DNA from 2 places in the Halomonas qaidamensis genome. Region 1 is predicted to be linked to the other one. Evidence: predicted binding sites of a transcription regulator. Region 1 holds the regulator's gene; the other holds the start of a gene.
What was found. The regulator LexA, encoded in region 1, represses DNA repair genes until DNA is damaged. The targets are predictions, from matches to a motif close to TACTGTNTANNTANACAGTA.

Region 1 (7,788 bases):
AGCGATCATTACAGACCAGCAACATATCGCAGCCTGCGGCTAGCGCAGCGCTAGCGCGCGCCTTTGGATCACCAGCCTCATGGGCACCTGCCATGCTTAAATCATCGGAAAAAATACAGCCCTTAAATCCTAGGGACTCTCTTAACATACCCAGCCAATTAGGCGAAAAACCAGCCGGACGGGAATCAAATGCGCTGTAAATAACATGGGCAGGCATAACGCCATCAAGCTGTGCCGCCAGCTGACTAAACGGGACAAGGTCATGCTGTTTAATCACTGACAGGGGGCGATCATCTACCGGTAACGCTACATGAGAATCAGCGGCAACACCCCCGTGACCAGGAAAGTGTTTCCCTACCGCAGCCATACCTGCTTCATGCAAGCCATTAATAAAACTCTGCCCCAAAAGCGCGACATGGGCAGGGTCAGTGCTGAAGCTGCGATTCCCAATAACAGTGGATATGCCACTTTCAACATCTAAGACAGGCGCAAAACTAATATCAAGACCACAAGCAGCCATTTCCATACCCAGTAGCCAGCCAGTATCTTTAGCTAACGTGAGTCCTGTCGTTGGATCATCAACAAATTGTTCACCAATACGCGACATAGCAGGAAGATGAGTAACACCTTCTTTGATACGTTGAACCCGGCCACCTTCTTGATCAATGCCAAGCAAAAGCTCGCTGCGGACGCGACGAATATCACTGCAAAGCTTTCGGACCTGGTAAGCATTTTCGACATTTCTAGCAAATAGAATGACACCACCCACTGCAGGGTCCATCAAAAGATGTTTTTCAGCTTGCGTTAATCGTGGCCCTTCTAGGTCGAGCATGACCGGGCCTAAAGAGTGAGTCATTGTGATGGATCCAACAAAAGGGTGACTGATTTTAGTTGATCAGCATCGTGTGTCAAAAAATCAGTAATGAATCGACTAGGCTTGACCATCATGAAGCCAGACAGGTGTACCAGGTCGGGCGTGCTTAAATAGAAAAAGCAGATCACTATTACGCAGCCGGATGCAGCCATGTGACGCAGCGATACCCATTGGTTGGTCGGGTGGCGTGCCATGCAAATAGATATAGCGACGCTGAGAGTCAACACTACCGCCTCGGTTAAGCCCCAGTTCTAAACCACAAAGCCACAAAATACGCGTTAATATCCAATCACGATGAGGAAATTTCTCCGCGAGTGCTGCCGAAAATACCTCTCCCGTCCATCGACGCCCACGAAAAACCGCATTGTCAGGTAGACCGTCACCAACTGACGCACGGATATAGTGCCACCCACGAGGCGTTTGACCACTTCCCTCCTGCTGCCCGACGCCTTTTTCACCCGTTGATACAGCGCACGTATATTGCGGCGTGCGCCCTATCCAATAGCACAATTGCTGTTGCTGGATATTAATTTCTATCCACCCTTCATCCAATGGCGGCAGCTCAGCTAGCGTGGGCGTTCGCATAATGTCCTTCGTCAGCGGCAGGTGGCAGCGGCGCATTCATAGCGGCAACCACCACTGGGCGTAAGCGTCTCACCAAATCTCTTACCGTTACTTGCTCATTATAATCCTTGGCGGCAATGTCTCGCAGTGCATCTAGCCCAGACAGCGTAAAGATCACGGTACCAAGCATAAAATGCAGCCGCCAGAAACGTTCAGCATCAGGCAAATCAGGCGTTGCTTGACGCACAAGTTCTGTAAAGCGGGTAAAGACATCGCCATACTGCTGCTGAATGTAACGTCGCAAATGGCCCTGTGCCTGACTATACGCCAACCCTAAGAGACGCATAAAGACCTTCAGACTATTACGCTCGGCAGGTACCGTCAGCACCGTGCTCGCCATTGTTTCCAACAATACTTCAAGGGGTATTACATCACCGTGATAGTGCGCTTCAAGCTCATCAAGCGCAGTATGAAAGCGCTCAGAAAACGGATCTAAATAACGTGCAAACACCGCTTGGATAAGTGCTTTCTTAGAGCCAAAGTGGTAGTTAACAGCAGCCAAATTGACCCGCGCTTTGCTGGTAATATTGCGCAGCGACGTTTCAGCAAACCCGCGCTCAGCAAATAGTACCTCTGCAGTATCAAGGATACGCGTTACCGTATCAGATTGCGCCATAGCGCCCTCCAGAAAACGAGTGTTTAAAACATCGTTAAATACTATGCCATAACGTAAGCTGGCTCAATCACTTATCGTTGGCTTTTTGTTCAACGCTAACGGACGCTTTAAGCGCATATTCAAACGCCTGCCGAACACTACAATTGATACGCTACTGAGATAACACCACGCTCATTCGTATAGATCTCCTTACCAATAAGAGGCCACCGATAGCGCCACTGTAGGGCGCTCTACCATGTACTGGACAGAGCAACATACTGTATACTTAACCACATACTGTTTAAGCCGACAGGTAGTTACTGTCTTGTCCAATTTTTGGAGGTTGTTATGTCACGCCCACTTACCGCGCGCCAGCAACATGTTTTTGATTTTATTGTTAAAACAATGGGTGAATTTGGCTATCCACCTACCCGAGCGGAAATTGCAAAAGCACTGGGATTCCGCTCACCTAACGCGGCCGAAGAGCATCTGAGAGCACTTGAGCGCAAAGGTGCCATTCGCATTATTCGCAATACCTCGCGAGGGATACGCTTACCTAATCAAGAACCCCAAGAGATAAGCGATGTTCCTGCCACAACACTCCCTGCGCAGGCAGAGCCACTACCACATAACGGCCTGCCCGTTATTGGAGAAGTTGCCGCAGGAAGCCCAATTTTAGCGGCTGAACATATTGATCGTTATTGTCCGCTACCGGCTGAATATTTCACCCCTAAAGCAGACTACCTACTTAGGGTGCGTGGTTTATCCATGAAAGATATCGGCATATTAGAAGGTGATCTGCTTGCTGTGCATCGGACTGATCGCGTTCGTGATGGCCAGATTGTGGTAGCAAGGCTGGAAGATGAAGTGACCGTTAAGCGTTTTAAACGTCAAGGGCATACAGTGACGTTGATGGCAGAAAATAATGATTTCGCACCAATTGAAATTGATCTGCGTACGCAGCAGCTAGATATTGAAGGGGTCGGTGTCGGTGTCATCCGTGGCGGCAATGGCCAAGCGCTTGGATAAGAAAGTGTAAATAATGCTGAGGCAATCGATAGAGGATGCCTCAGCATTACTGGAGTATCATTGAGAATCTATATAGCGGTGGTCATTAAAGGTCGCTACCCAACCCGGGTGGTACACCAGCAAAATGCTCAACAGCATGCCAGTAATGAAGGCTTCCGAGGGCATGAGTAGTGGTAGAAAGCGCGCATACTCTTGAGCTAAATAAATCGCCTCGGGATCAGTACCTGCAACGACTATTAACAATACCGCTGATAAACCGCCACCCAATGTCGCTAGCGCAGCGCCAAAGAAGCCACATGCAAATAGAAACACCATTAGGTTATCCGGCAACCGTCGATCAACTAATCGCCATACCAGCCCGGTAATAACTGCAGGGACAATACCGGTTACCAACACGTTGGCCCCAAGTAATGCCCACTCGTTGCGGCCAATAGCGCACATCGCAACGTTAATCAGTATATTGCTAATTAGCGCAAGCGGCATTTTGAAGACCAGCGTCATTAAGACGGTAAATACTAAGTGTAACGTTAGCCAGTCGACCGCTTGAGCACGCAGCTGCCACATCAACACCACCGTTACCGTTGCTGCTAGCCAGCGGTGCTGAAGTGCCACATCGTCAAACAGAGCCTGCCATGGTCGAAGCCACAGCATCCATACAAGCATGCTAAGCGATAGCAACCAAGTCAATATCAACGCCCAGGGGGCTAAAACACTCTGCGCAAACGACATGGCAGTCCCTATTCGTAATTAACTAAAAACCACCGTTTTATTACCATGGATGAGCACTCGATCTTCTAAGTGCCACCGCAAACCGCGAGCCAACACGGCTTTTTCAACATCGCGCCCAAAACGCACGAGATCTGTTGGCGTATGACAGTGACTTACCCGATGAATATCCTGCTCAATAATCGGCCCAGCATCCAACTCTTCGGTAACATAGTGACAGGTGGCCCCAATCAGCTTAACTCCTCGCTGATAAGCTTGATGATAGGGCTTAGCACCGGCAAAAGAGGGTAAAAAACTGTGGTGAATATTAATCACTCGACCTGCGTATCGTGAGCAGAGAGAAGGCGGCAAAATCTGCATATAACGCGCCAGCACCACACAGTCAGCCCGGGCACTATCAATCTGCGCTTGAACTTGCTCGAAAGCAGCCTGCTTGTTATCAGGATCAACGGGCACATGATGGTATGGAATGCCATACCATTCAGTAAGAGATCGCATATCCTCGTGGTTTGAAATTACCCCAACGATATCACAGTCAAGTTCACCAGCCTGCCAACGGTACAGTAAATCAACTAGGCAGTGAGACTCACGCGACACCATTAACACCACACGCCTGCGTTTTTGAGTATCAACCAGCGACCACTGCATGTGAAAGGCCTCTGCCACTGGCTCAAACGCACTACGCAGCGCCTCTGCTGACATACCTAGCGAATCTGCCAGAATTTCATAACGCATAAAAAAGCGACCAGTCTCAAGATCAGAGTGCTGGCTTGCCTCAGTAATAGAACCACCTTGCTGAGCAATAAAGCTTGAGACACGCGCCACAATGCCCACTTGATCAGGGCAAGAGACCACCAAACGGTAATAATGAGACATAAATAAACACTCTTGACATATTTTAACGGCACGTTCGACAAGCCCCTACCATCAGTAGGAAAACTGTATATAAGTGAAATAGTGTACCTTATGCATAGCAAGGAAGCACCGCAGCTGAGTGCCGTGATGATTGTTACCCGCCCCTGCCTTCCCGTATAGTTAAGGTCTTACTTTTTAGGCTTTTCATTACTGATGCATCCACCACGCGTTCAACTTCGTCCCCGCCGTCGCCCACCGCTGCACTTACTGCCGCTAGGTGGGTGTGGTGAAATTGGAATGAATCTTACGCTGTATGGATACGACGATACGTGGATCGCCGTCGACTGCGGCATGATGATTCGTCAAGATCTACCTAACTCCCCATTGCAGGTGCCCAATACAGAGACACTAGCAGCGTTAAGCATTACCCCTAAGGCTCTCTACATTACTCACGGCCATGAAGATCATATTGGCGCTGTGGCATGGCTTTGGCCTAAGTGGAACTGCCCTATTTTTGCAACACCGCTAGCAGCGGGGTTGCTGCGTCACAAGTTCGCAGAGCACCAGCTTAGCAGCGCTGCCATTCAGGTTGTGGAGCCGGGCGATGCCATGGAACTTGGCCCTTTTACGCTGCGTTACCTTTCGGTCACCCACTCAATTCCTGAAAGCTGCTCAATTCTAATGCAGGCAGGTGACTATCGCGTACTGCACACAGGAGACTGGAAATTAGATCCTAACCCGTTAATCGGCATGCCCATTGACGCTGCTCAATTTCGTGCACTCGCACCTATTGATTTGGTCGTAGGCGATTCCACCAATGCCCCGATGCCCGGTCATTCTGGCAGTGAAGGAGACGTAGCAAAGGCACTTGCCCATACTTTAAGACAGTGCACAGGCCGCGTCGTTGTATCATGTTTTGCGAGCAACCTCGCCCGTGTATTAGCCATTGGGTTGGCTGCGCAACAATGCGGCCGACGGGTCAGTCTTATGGGTCGCTCAATGGAGCGTATGGTGAGTGTGGCAAGAGGGCTGGGGTATCTAGACGACTTTCCGCCGTTAGTGCCGCCCCATGATCTAGGCTATCTGCCGCCAGAAGAAGTTGTGATTATTGCCACAGGCAGCCAAGGCGAACCGCGTGCCGCGCTACAGCGTTTAGCACAGCGCAGGCATCCGTTTGTTGATCTGGAGCCTGGCGATAGTATTATTTTTTCTGCCAAAGCTATACCTGGTAACGAGCGCCCTATTGAACAGCTTAAAAAACGTCTAGCGCAGCTTGGGGTAGTAATTTTCGATGAAATGAACCATCCAGAACTACATGCTACCGGGCATCCTGCTGAAGATGAGCTAAGAAAACTGTATCAATGGGTTCGCCCAAAAACATTGCTGCCAGTTCACGGTGAAGCTCGTCACCAGGCCGCCCATCAGGAAATTGCCGCCAGCCTCGGCATTAACGCTCCGCTCGCTCCGGTAAATGGCGACATGCTGGCGTTCGACAATCTAGGGTTACGTTGCGAAGCTCGCCACCCACAGCCTCCCTGTATCGTGAACCAAAATAGCGTTGTGCCTCATCCAGGGCTTGAGACAGGTTCTCACTCGACACGACGCGGCAGCCTGTTTTTGGCGCTTCCCGTTACGGCTACCGACACTGGCTGGTGCCGGATTGGCCGTTTAATGCTGGATGCTAGCGCGACCAGCCCACTTGACGAAGACAGTTTCAGCGAATGGCTAGATGACCAGCTGGAAGAGATAGAAGCGGCCACCTTGGCTGATTTACGCCAAGCGCTACAGCCAAGATTAATTCACTGGTTAGCCAATCACCTCCAACACATGCCAGACGTGCACTTGCAGATAATGGCAACCGAAATGCCCTCGTCAGAAGCGCTTGGCAGTACGTTTTAGACGGCGAAACTAACGGTCACGGCGGTACTAGCGATCAAAACTAATATCCTTAGCCCGCCATCCCTGGCTTGTTATCCTTAACTACCAACGCTCTGCCGCCTGCTGATCGGTGTGGCGCTCTTTTACCCAGTAAGCACCATCGCGGGAGTGCTCTTTCTTCCAAAATGGCGCCTGGGTTTTTAAAAAATCCATAATAAAGTCACAAGCTTGGAAAGCATCACGGCGATGAGCGCTAGCCACCAGGACACGTACAATAGGGTCTCCCGGGGCCAAATCACCAATACGGTGAATAATCCGTATGGCCTGCAACGCCCAGCGCTGATAAGCCTGTTCACCAATCTGCGTTAATGTGCGCTCAGTCATCCCAGGATAGTGCTCTAGGGTAAGCCTAATGACATCTGGGGTTTCATTAAAATCACGCACAAACCCAGTGAAGGTGACAATAGCACCAATATCGGTACGCTGGCGAAGCGTACTTTCATAGCCATCATCCATTTCAAACGGCGCTTCTTGAACCCTAACGGCAATATCCAACTCAGTCTCTGCGATGTCAGTCATGGACTTACCCCCCCGTCACTGGAGGAAAGAAGGCAACTTCATCCTCATCAGTAAGTCGTGCACTATCGTTTGCCATTACTTGGTTAATAGCGCATAGCGTGCGTTGCTCAGAGAGCACGTTAAAGCGCGAATCCCTAGCGCTTAATGCCGCTTTCAATCCAGCCACATCTCGACTTGGCAGTTGATCAAGCCCTATAGAAAGATCACTTTCTTCCACCCTTTCACGTAATTCAGCAAGGAATTTCACCCGTACACAAGGCGATGAACAGCGCTCACCCAAGCTGACCTCTCCAGCCAAACTACCGCCGGTCACAATAGGCTCTGGCGCACCACGCTGGTAGTCTCCGCGGACTCCCCCTCGCTTACTTTCCAGCTGAATGGCCTCAATGCGCATATCTTTGTCTACCGCTTTACACATATCATAAAGTGTCAGACACGCCACCGACACGGCTGTTAGGGCTTCCATTTCTACCCCTGTTTGCCCATTAAGGCGACATAGCGCTGAGACATGAACACACCCGTTAGCGTGATCGATATCGAAGTCAACGGAGACCTTCGACAGCGCCAATGAATGGCATAGCGGAATCAGCTCGTGAGTACGTTTAGCCGCTTGAATGCCAGCAATACG
Region 2 (7,788 bases), 840 kb from region 1:
AAAAACCCGCTTTCAATAGAAAGCGGGTTTTCTTGTTTCTAGCCTGACCTTAGTGGCTCGTGCTTGGGTCTTGTGATCGTTTAAAGCGCCCCCCCGCACACAAGCAGCGGTAGGGCGCTTTTTTTTATGCGCTGGGCGCGCAGTGCAGGATTTATGCGGGCTCGCAGCAGAGAGGTGTGTCGAGAACTAGGCTATTGAGTAGCGTATCAAGTTCCGTAAGACGCTTTAAGCGTTGAAAGTGCTGATTAGCTTCAGTATTGCCTTGGCGCATTTGTGCCAGCCATTGTTTGACTAATGAAACCACCACGCGCTCTGGTAAGTGCTGCCGCTGTAAGTTGGCGTATTGCCTTAGTACGCTGGCGCGCATGGCCCAGGTAGTGTCGGGTAGGCGCTCACCGGTGCGTTGCCAGTGGCGTATCCGAGCAGCAAGCCATGGGTCTGAAAGCGCGCTACGGCCAAGCATGACGTCTTGGCAGCCAGATAATGTACGAGCCTTCCAGTAGTCTTCCAGCGTCCAGATATCGCCATTTGCAACGACAGGAATCGATACATGGCGGCGAACGTTGCCAATCCACTCCCAGTGCGCGGGTGGACGATAGCCTTCGTCACGCGTACGGCCATGCACAACTAGCTGCGCAGCACCGCCAGCTTCTGTCGCTTGGGCACAGGCCACTGCTAAGCGTCGATCAGAAAAGCCAAGGCGAATTTTAGCCGTGACTGGGATGGCGCCGTCTAGTGCTTCGGCCACTGCCTTAACGGCGGCATAGACGCGCTCTGGCCGGCGTAGCAGTGAGGCACCACCATCATGGCGGTTGACCAATTTGGCAGGGCAGCCAAAGTTTAAGTCAACGCTAATGGCTCCCAGCGATAGCGCTTGCTGCGCATTGCTGGCAAGCGCTGCGGGGTCAGACCCTAAAAGCTGTAAATGCACGGGAACGCCGCTAGGTGTTGCGACGCGGTCTGCTGTCAGTTCTGGGCAGTGTTTATAAAACACGCGGGGAGGGAGGCGTGCATCAACCACCCGGACAAATTCAGTCACTGCCCAATCAAAACCTGACTGTTGAGTCAGCAGATCACGCGTTAGGGCGTCGATGACGCCTTCCATAGGCGCTAGGCCTATCTTGCCTTTATGTAGTAAATTAACAACCATGACTTCCACTATGGCGCGATTGCAATCTATCTTGGATGTGGCAGGTTAGTGTATTAGCCTCACTGCGCCAAGCGCCTTTAGAGGCCATTGGTGTGCCGATAAGCATTTGAAACAAGGGGAATGCGGTATGCAAGAGTCAGAATTGCTCCAAGAAGGGCTAGCTCTTATGGGGTTAGGGATGGGGTTTGTTTTTGTTTTTCTTACGGTTTTGGTAATTAGCGTTACGCTGATGTCAAAACTGATTGGCCGTTTTCAGCCTGCTCCTGTTGCGGCACCAAGCGGTAGAGGTAGCGTAAAATCTTCTGCACAGAATGGTCAGAATGATGAAGTGATGGCAGTGATTAGTGCTGCGGTGCATCGTTATCGTTCTTCACGCCGTAAATAAGCCCCAACTTTTGTAGCTATCCTACCGCTTAGCTAACTATTATTTTGTTAAATTTACTACAAATCCATAACGTAAAAACTGTGAGCCACGACCATGAATGAAACCAAACGTCCTCTGGGAATCACTGATGTTGTCCTTCGCGATGCCCACCAATCGCTGTTTGCTACTCGTTTGCGTCTTGATGACATGCTGCCGATTGCCGAAAAACTCGACAACGTTGGCTACTGGTCATTAGAGACCTGGGGTGGAGCAACGTTTGATTCATGCATTCGCTATTTGGGTGAAGACCCTTGGGAACGTATTCGGGCATTAAAAGAAGCTATGCCGAATACCCCTCAAGCAATGTTGTTGCGCGGCCAAAACTTATTGGGCTATCGCCACTATGCTGATGACGTGGTTGATAAATTTGTAGAGCGCGCCAAGACTAACGGGGTTGATGTGTTCCGCGTGTTTGACGCGATGAATGACCCGCGCAATCTTGAGCGTGCTATTAAAGCGGTTCGCCAAGTAGGTGGACATGCACAAGGCACTATCTCCTATACGGTTAGCCCGGTACATACCCTGGATAGCTGGGTAGAGCTCGCTAAAACCATTGCTGCAATGGGCGCAGATTCACTGGCTATCAAGGATATGGCGGGGCTATTAACGCCGTACGTTGCCTATGATCTTGTAACGCGTTTGAAAAAAGAACTGTCGATTCCTGTGCATTTGCACTGTCACGCTACCACTGGCCTATCCACGTCGACCATTTTGAAGGCAGTAGAAGCAGGTATTGATAACGTCGATACGGCTATCTCTTCTATGTCCATGACATATGGCCACAGCCCGACAGAGTCTGTGGTCGCCATGCTTAAAGATACTGATCGCGATACCGGGCTTGACTTGGAATTATTGGAAGACATCGCCAGCTATTTCCGCGAAGTGCGCAAAAAGTACGCAGCATTCGAGGGCTCGCTGCGCGGTATCGACTCTCGCATTCTGATTGCCCAGGTGCCAGGCGGCATGCTTACCAACATGGAAGGCCAGCTTAAGGAGCAGGGCGCTGGCGATAAGCTTGATGATGTATTGAGTGAAATTCCCCGTGTGCGTGAAGACCTTGGATTTATCCCGCTGGTAACGCCAACTTCACAGATTGTCGGTACCCAAGCGGTAATGAATGTGATGATGGGCGAGCGTTACAAGTCGATCTCCAAAGAAGTGCAGGCACTATTAAAAGGTGAGTATGGCTCCGCGCCCGCGCCGTTTAATGCTGAGCTGCAAAAACGTGTGCTTGAAGGCGGCGAGCCGATCACCTGCCGTCCTGCAGATAACTTGTCGCCAGAAATGGATCGACTAGCTGCTGAGCTTAAGGAGAAGGCCAGTGCAGACAGCATTCGTATTGCTAGCGGCGAGCAGGAAATAGACGACGTATTGACGTACGCATTGTTCCCACAAATTGGTCTGAAATTCCTTAAGAATCGTGACAACCCTGATGCTTTCGAGCCTGTTCCTCAGGCAGCTGAATCGAAAAGCGCTAATGTGCCAGCAAAAGCCGAAAGCAAAACGCCAGTAGTGTCGAGTGGGCCGGAAACCTACACCGTTAAGCTTAATGGCAAAGCGTTCGTTGTAGAGGTGTCTGAGGGTGGCGAAATAGGCGATGTCCAAGAGCAAGTCGCTACGCCCTCTAAAGAAGCAGAGCCTGTGGCAAGTGGCGAAAGCATCGATGCACCGCTCGCTGGCAATATCTTCAAAGTCAACGTGCGTCCTGGTGACCAAGTGGCGGAAGGCGATGTGGTGATTATTTTGGAAGCCATGAAAATGGAAACCGAAGTGCGCGCCAGCAGTGCCGGTACCGTATCGAAAGTTAACGTCAGCGAGGGTGACAGTGTCGCCGTCGGTGATTCGCTGATCGAGCTTTAAGGGCATTCGGCAATGGATAAGTTAATCACCTTATGGGAAGGCTCAGGGCTTTATAACCTTGAGTTTGGCCAAGCCGTTATGATTTTCGTGGGGCTTGGTCTGCTCTATTTGGCTATTTATAAGAAGTTTGAACCGCTGCTACTGGTGCCAATTGGGTTTGGTGGCATTCTTGCCAATATTCCTGAGGCTGGCTTGGCAATTTCAGCGCTCGATCAGGCGATTGAGGTGGCTAAGCCAGCAGTGCTGCAACAAATGGCCTCTGTGTTAGGCGCCACTCTTGATCCATTGAGCAGTGTGGAAGCCTGGCGGGAATCGCTGAAAACAATTGCCCACGATGCTGCCGCTCCGGATCAGTTGCGTGCAGCAAAAGATATCGCCATGAATGTTGGTTATGGCGATGGCATGCTTTACAGCTTCTATAACGTAGCCATTGCCTCTGGCATTGCCCCGCTGATTATCTTTATGGGCGTAGGGGCAATGACCGACTTTGGGCCATTATTAGCCAATCCGCGTACGCTCTTTTTGGGGGCAGCTGCTCAGTTTGGTATTTTTGCCACATTGTTTGGTGCGGTGGCACTGTCGTCGATCGGAGTGATGGACTTCTCGCTGAATCAAGCGGCGGCAATTGGCATCATCGGTGGTGCAGATGGCCCAACGTCTATTTACGTGTCGAGTGTGTTAGCCCCTGAGCTGCTTGGCGCTATTGCCGTAGCCGCCTATGCCTACATGGCTCTTGTGCCACTGATTCAGCCGCCAATTATGCGCCTGTTGACCACCCAGAAAGAGCGGCAAATCACCATGACGCAGCTGCGTCCGGTATCTAAGCTGGAAAAGATCGTTTTCCCGCTGATGCTGTTAATCTTGGTCGCACTCTTTTTGCCGGATGCAGCGCCACTGTTAGGGATGTTCTGCTTTGGTAATTTGATGCGCGAATGTGGTGTGGTTGAGCGTTTATCGGATACGGCACAAAACGCACTGATCAACATTGTGACCATTATCCTAGGGCTGTCGGTAGGCTCGAAGCTGATGGCCGAAAGCTTTTTAACGTTTGAAACGTTAGGGATCTTAGGTCTCGGTATTGTTGCATTTGGTATTGGTACCGCCGCAGGCGTGTTGATGGCGAAGCTAATGAACCTAGTTAGCAAAATGCCGATTAACCCGCTGATTGGTGCCGCGGGTGTCTCCGCAGTTCCGATGGCTGCGCGAGTGGCAAATAAGGTTGGGTTGGAGTCTAACCCACACAACTTCCTGCTAATGCACGCCATGGGGCCTAATGTGGCAGGTGTTATCGGTTCTGCTGTTGCGGCGGGTGTGATGATTAAATATTTAGGCTAAGACCCGCTAACAGGCATTACGCAGCTATTGTTACGTGATGGTTAGTGACTAAAACGCGGCTTACCGAGCAATTGCTCGCGTAAGCCGCGTTTTTTTGTCGGGTATATCAAGGGCTTTATTACAGCGTTACTTTTTGAATATCGAGAGCAGTTTTAAGTCGGTTTTCAAGCGTTGCGAGATTGAGGTTCTCATCCCTTGGCCAGCCAATCGTGAGGCATACACCGACGCTATCGTACTCTGCTTGTTGAACGGGAACTTTTTGCTCGTCACACCAGGCGCGCGCTACTGCCTCGTGAGCAAAACTAATGCGAAGCTGATAATTATCTCGTTCGACAACTTCGCGTGTGGGTAACGTTTCAATCCCTGCGTTAACCGACTGTGCGTAAGCCCTTGCAAGCCCACCAGTCCCTAATTTAGTGCCGCCAAAATAGCGGATAACGACGCAGCCTATTTCGCCTATATGGCTACCCTGTAAGGCTTGAAACATGGGCCTGCCCGCAGTACCACCAGGCTCGCCATCATCAGAGAAACCTATATGCGTTTGTTCGCCAGGAGGGCCGGCAATTAAGGCAGTACAGTGATGACTTGCATTGGGATGAGCAGTTCTTGCCTCCTGCAGCAATGCATGAAAATCAGCCGTATTGGGTGCATGACATAGCCAAGTGAGAAAGCGACTTTTTTCAACTTCAATCTCGGCGGTATGCCATGTTCCGGCTGCTAAATCTGGGATCCGATAACGCAAACGTTACTCCTATGGAGATAGCGGCGAAGAATCAGTGGTGCTGAGATTGGTTGGTGTGACGTTCCACGCCCATCACCATCCCTAGCGCTTGAATGTCACCGTTACGTAGAAAGACATCAGGAATAGTTGTATCTGCAGGCCATAAATGAACGCCAAGGCGACTAATAGAAAGTTGTTTTAAGACAATTTCTTGTTGATTAATTATCGCGATGGCGGTTTCTTGGTGGCTTCCTTGCTGATGACAACGAATAATAACGATATCACCATCAAAAAGATTATAGCTATGCATTCTGTTGCCCTGCACGCGAAGTGCATAAGTATTGCGTCGTGTAGTGCGGGGAGTGGGAAAAGGTTGGCTAGGCGCGTTTGCCGTTTTTTGAAACAGCGATGGTTGAGTTGTGTTCGAGGGTGTTGGCATTGACATCGTCATGCTGTTCTCTCCAATGCAGCGCCCGCTCCCTAAGCGTATAACTGAGCAGATGGCTGTTTGTTTGAATGGTGTTTTTCCATACAGTGGCTAGAGTATACGCCTGTTTTTGCATACAGTGCTAGTGGTCTGCATTCTCTACTGTTTTTAAGTAAGCGCTATTGGTGATGCGCTGCGACCCCAGGCCGCAGAGACTGACTGGCGAGAAGTGGTCTTTCCGTGTAGAGTTCGACCCAAAATTACTGTGCTTGGAGATATCCTTGAGCCTCTGCCTGCAAGCCCGACAGCTAGCCTGTGAGCGTGATGATCGCTGGCTTTTTGAGGGGCTAGATCTTGATATTAAAAGTGGTGAAATTGTTCGTATCGAAGGCCCGAATGGGAGCGGTAAAACCACATTATTGAAAATTCTTTCAGGCCAGTTAAGCGACTACCATGGCGAGATTTATTGGAATGGCGCTTCAATGCGCGAGGTGCGTGAACATTTTCTCGCCAATCTACTCTATTTAGGACACGCACCGGGCGTAAAAGCGGGCCTTTCTCCGCTAGAAAACTTGGCCTGGTACCAGGCGCTTAGTGGCGATAATGGCAGTGAGACTCAGCGCGAAAAAGCATTAGCTGACGTTGGGTTAGCTGGTTTTGAAGATGTGCCAGCCGGACAGTTATCTGCCGGACAACAACGGCGTGTCGCGTTGGCAAGATTAACGCTAACGAAGCGTGCGCTCTGGGTGCTAGATGAACCTTTTACAGCAATTGATCGCCATGGAGTGGCAGCGCTTGAAGCTCAGCTGGTTGCCCACGCCCAGGCGGGAGGCTGTGTATTAGTGACGACGCATCATGAGTTAACCGCATCATCCGTGCTTAGACGCATTCAACTGGGATAAAAAAGGAGACAGTGTTGTCCAGCTTACACGCTACGACAGGCATCCCAGATATGACGATGCATGCACCAGCCGGCGGTCTAATGGTGGCTATTAGAGCTACCTTTAAGCGTGACTTAACACTTTTACTTCGCCGCCGTGGTGAAGTGCTTAATCCGTTGGTGTTCTTTGCGTTAGTGATTACGCTGTTTCCGATCGGTATTTCACCTGATCCTCAGCTATTGGCAGAAATAGCACCTGGATTGCTGTGGGTCGCGGCGCTGCTGGCAGCCCTGCTGTCTCTGGATAGTCTGTTCAGAAGCGATTACGACGACGGCAGTTTAGAGCAGCTACTGTTAGCCCCTCAGCCACTAGCGGCCCTTAGTCTTGCAAAAGTTGCCGTTCATTGGTTGCTGACCGGTTTGCCTCTCGCACTGATGGCACCAGTTTTAGGCATTATGTTGGCCCTTCCTGCGGGTAGCTACGTGGTTTTGGCGCTATCGCTTGCATTGGGTACCGCAAGCCTCAGCTTGATTGGTGCGATTGGCGCGGCACTGACGGTGGGATTGGCTAGGGGCGGCGTGCTGCTATCACTGTTGGTACTGCCGCTTTATATTCCGGTGCTTATTTTTGGCGCAGGTGCTGTACAGGCCGCTATTGTAGGTGATGGTCTAGCGGCCCATCTTGCTATTTTAGGCGCACTTTTAGCGATTTCGTTAATGCTAGCACCTTGGGCTATTGCCGCCTCGCTACGCATCAGTATCAACGGTTAAAGGACGAAAACACCATGTGGGCCTTTATTAATAAACTGAGATCACCCAAGTGGTTCTACTCGATTAGCGCCAAGCTACAGCCCTGGTTCTGGGCAGCAGCGTTGCTCCTGTTGGTGGTGGGAACCGTTTGGGGGTTAGTATTCGCTCCTGCAGATTACCAGCAGGGCAATAGCTTTCGGATTATTTATGTGCACGTTCCAGCCGCGTTCTTAGCCCAGTC

Region 2: the regulator LexA is predicted to act here: its motif matches at 6,040-6,059, upstream of K1Y77_RS03600 (LexA family protein).

The regions. Positions count from the first base shown of each region.
Region 1 is NZ_CP080627.1:1,599,196-1,606,983, reverse strand. It holds gene nagZ (beta-N-acetylhexosaminidase) at 1-856, opposite strand, end outside; gene K1Y77_RS07485 (L,D-transpeptidase) at 932-1,459, opposite strand; gene K1Y77_RS07480 (TetR/AcrR family transcriptional regulator) at 1,437-2,114, opposite strand; gene lexA (transcriptional repressor LexA) at 2,442-3,122, shown strand; gene K1Y77_RS07470 (energy-coupling factor ABC transporter permease) at 3,180-3,851, opposite strand; gene purU (formyltetrahydrofolate deformylase) at 3,870-4,724, opposite strand; gene K1Y77_RS07460 (ribonuclease J) at 5,001-6,602, shown strand; gene moaE (molybdopterin synthase catalytic subunit MoaE) at 6,684-7,160, opposite strand; gene moaC (cyclic pyranopterin monophosphate synthase MoaC) at 7,165-7,788, opposite strand, start outside.
Region 2 is NZ_CP080627.1:760,536-768,323, forward strand. It holds gene K1Y77_RS03575 (tRNA dihydrouridine synthase) at 152-1,150, opposite strand; gene K1Y77_RS03580 (OadG family protein) at 1,278-1,535, shown strand; gene oadA (sodium-extruding oxaloacetate decarboxylase subunit alpha) at 1,629-3,434, shown strand; gene K1Y77_RS03590 (sodium ion-translocating decarboxylase subunit beta) at 3,447-4,769, shown strand; gene K1Y77_RS03595 (IMPACT family protein) at 4,888-5,511, opposite strand; gene K1Y77_RS03600 (LexA family protein) at 5,543-5,941, opposite strand; gene ccmA (cytochrome c biogenesis heme-transporting ATPase CcmA) at 6,199-6,819, shown strand; gene ccmB (heme exporter protein CcmB) at 6,870-7,568, shown strand; gene K1Y77_RS03615 (heme ABC transporter permease) at 7,583-7,788, shown strand, end outside.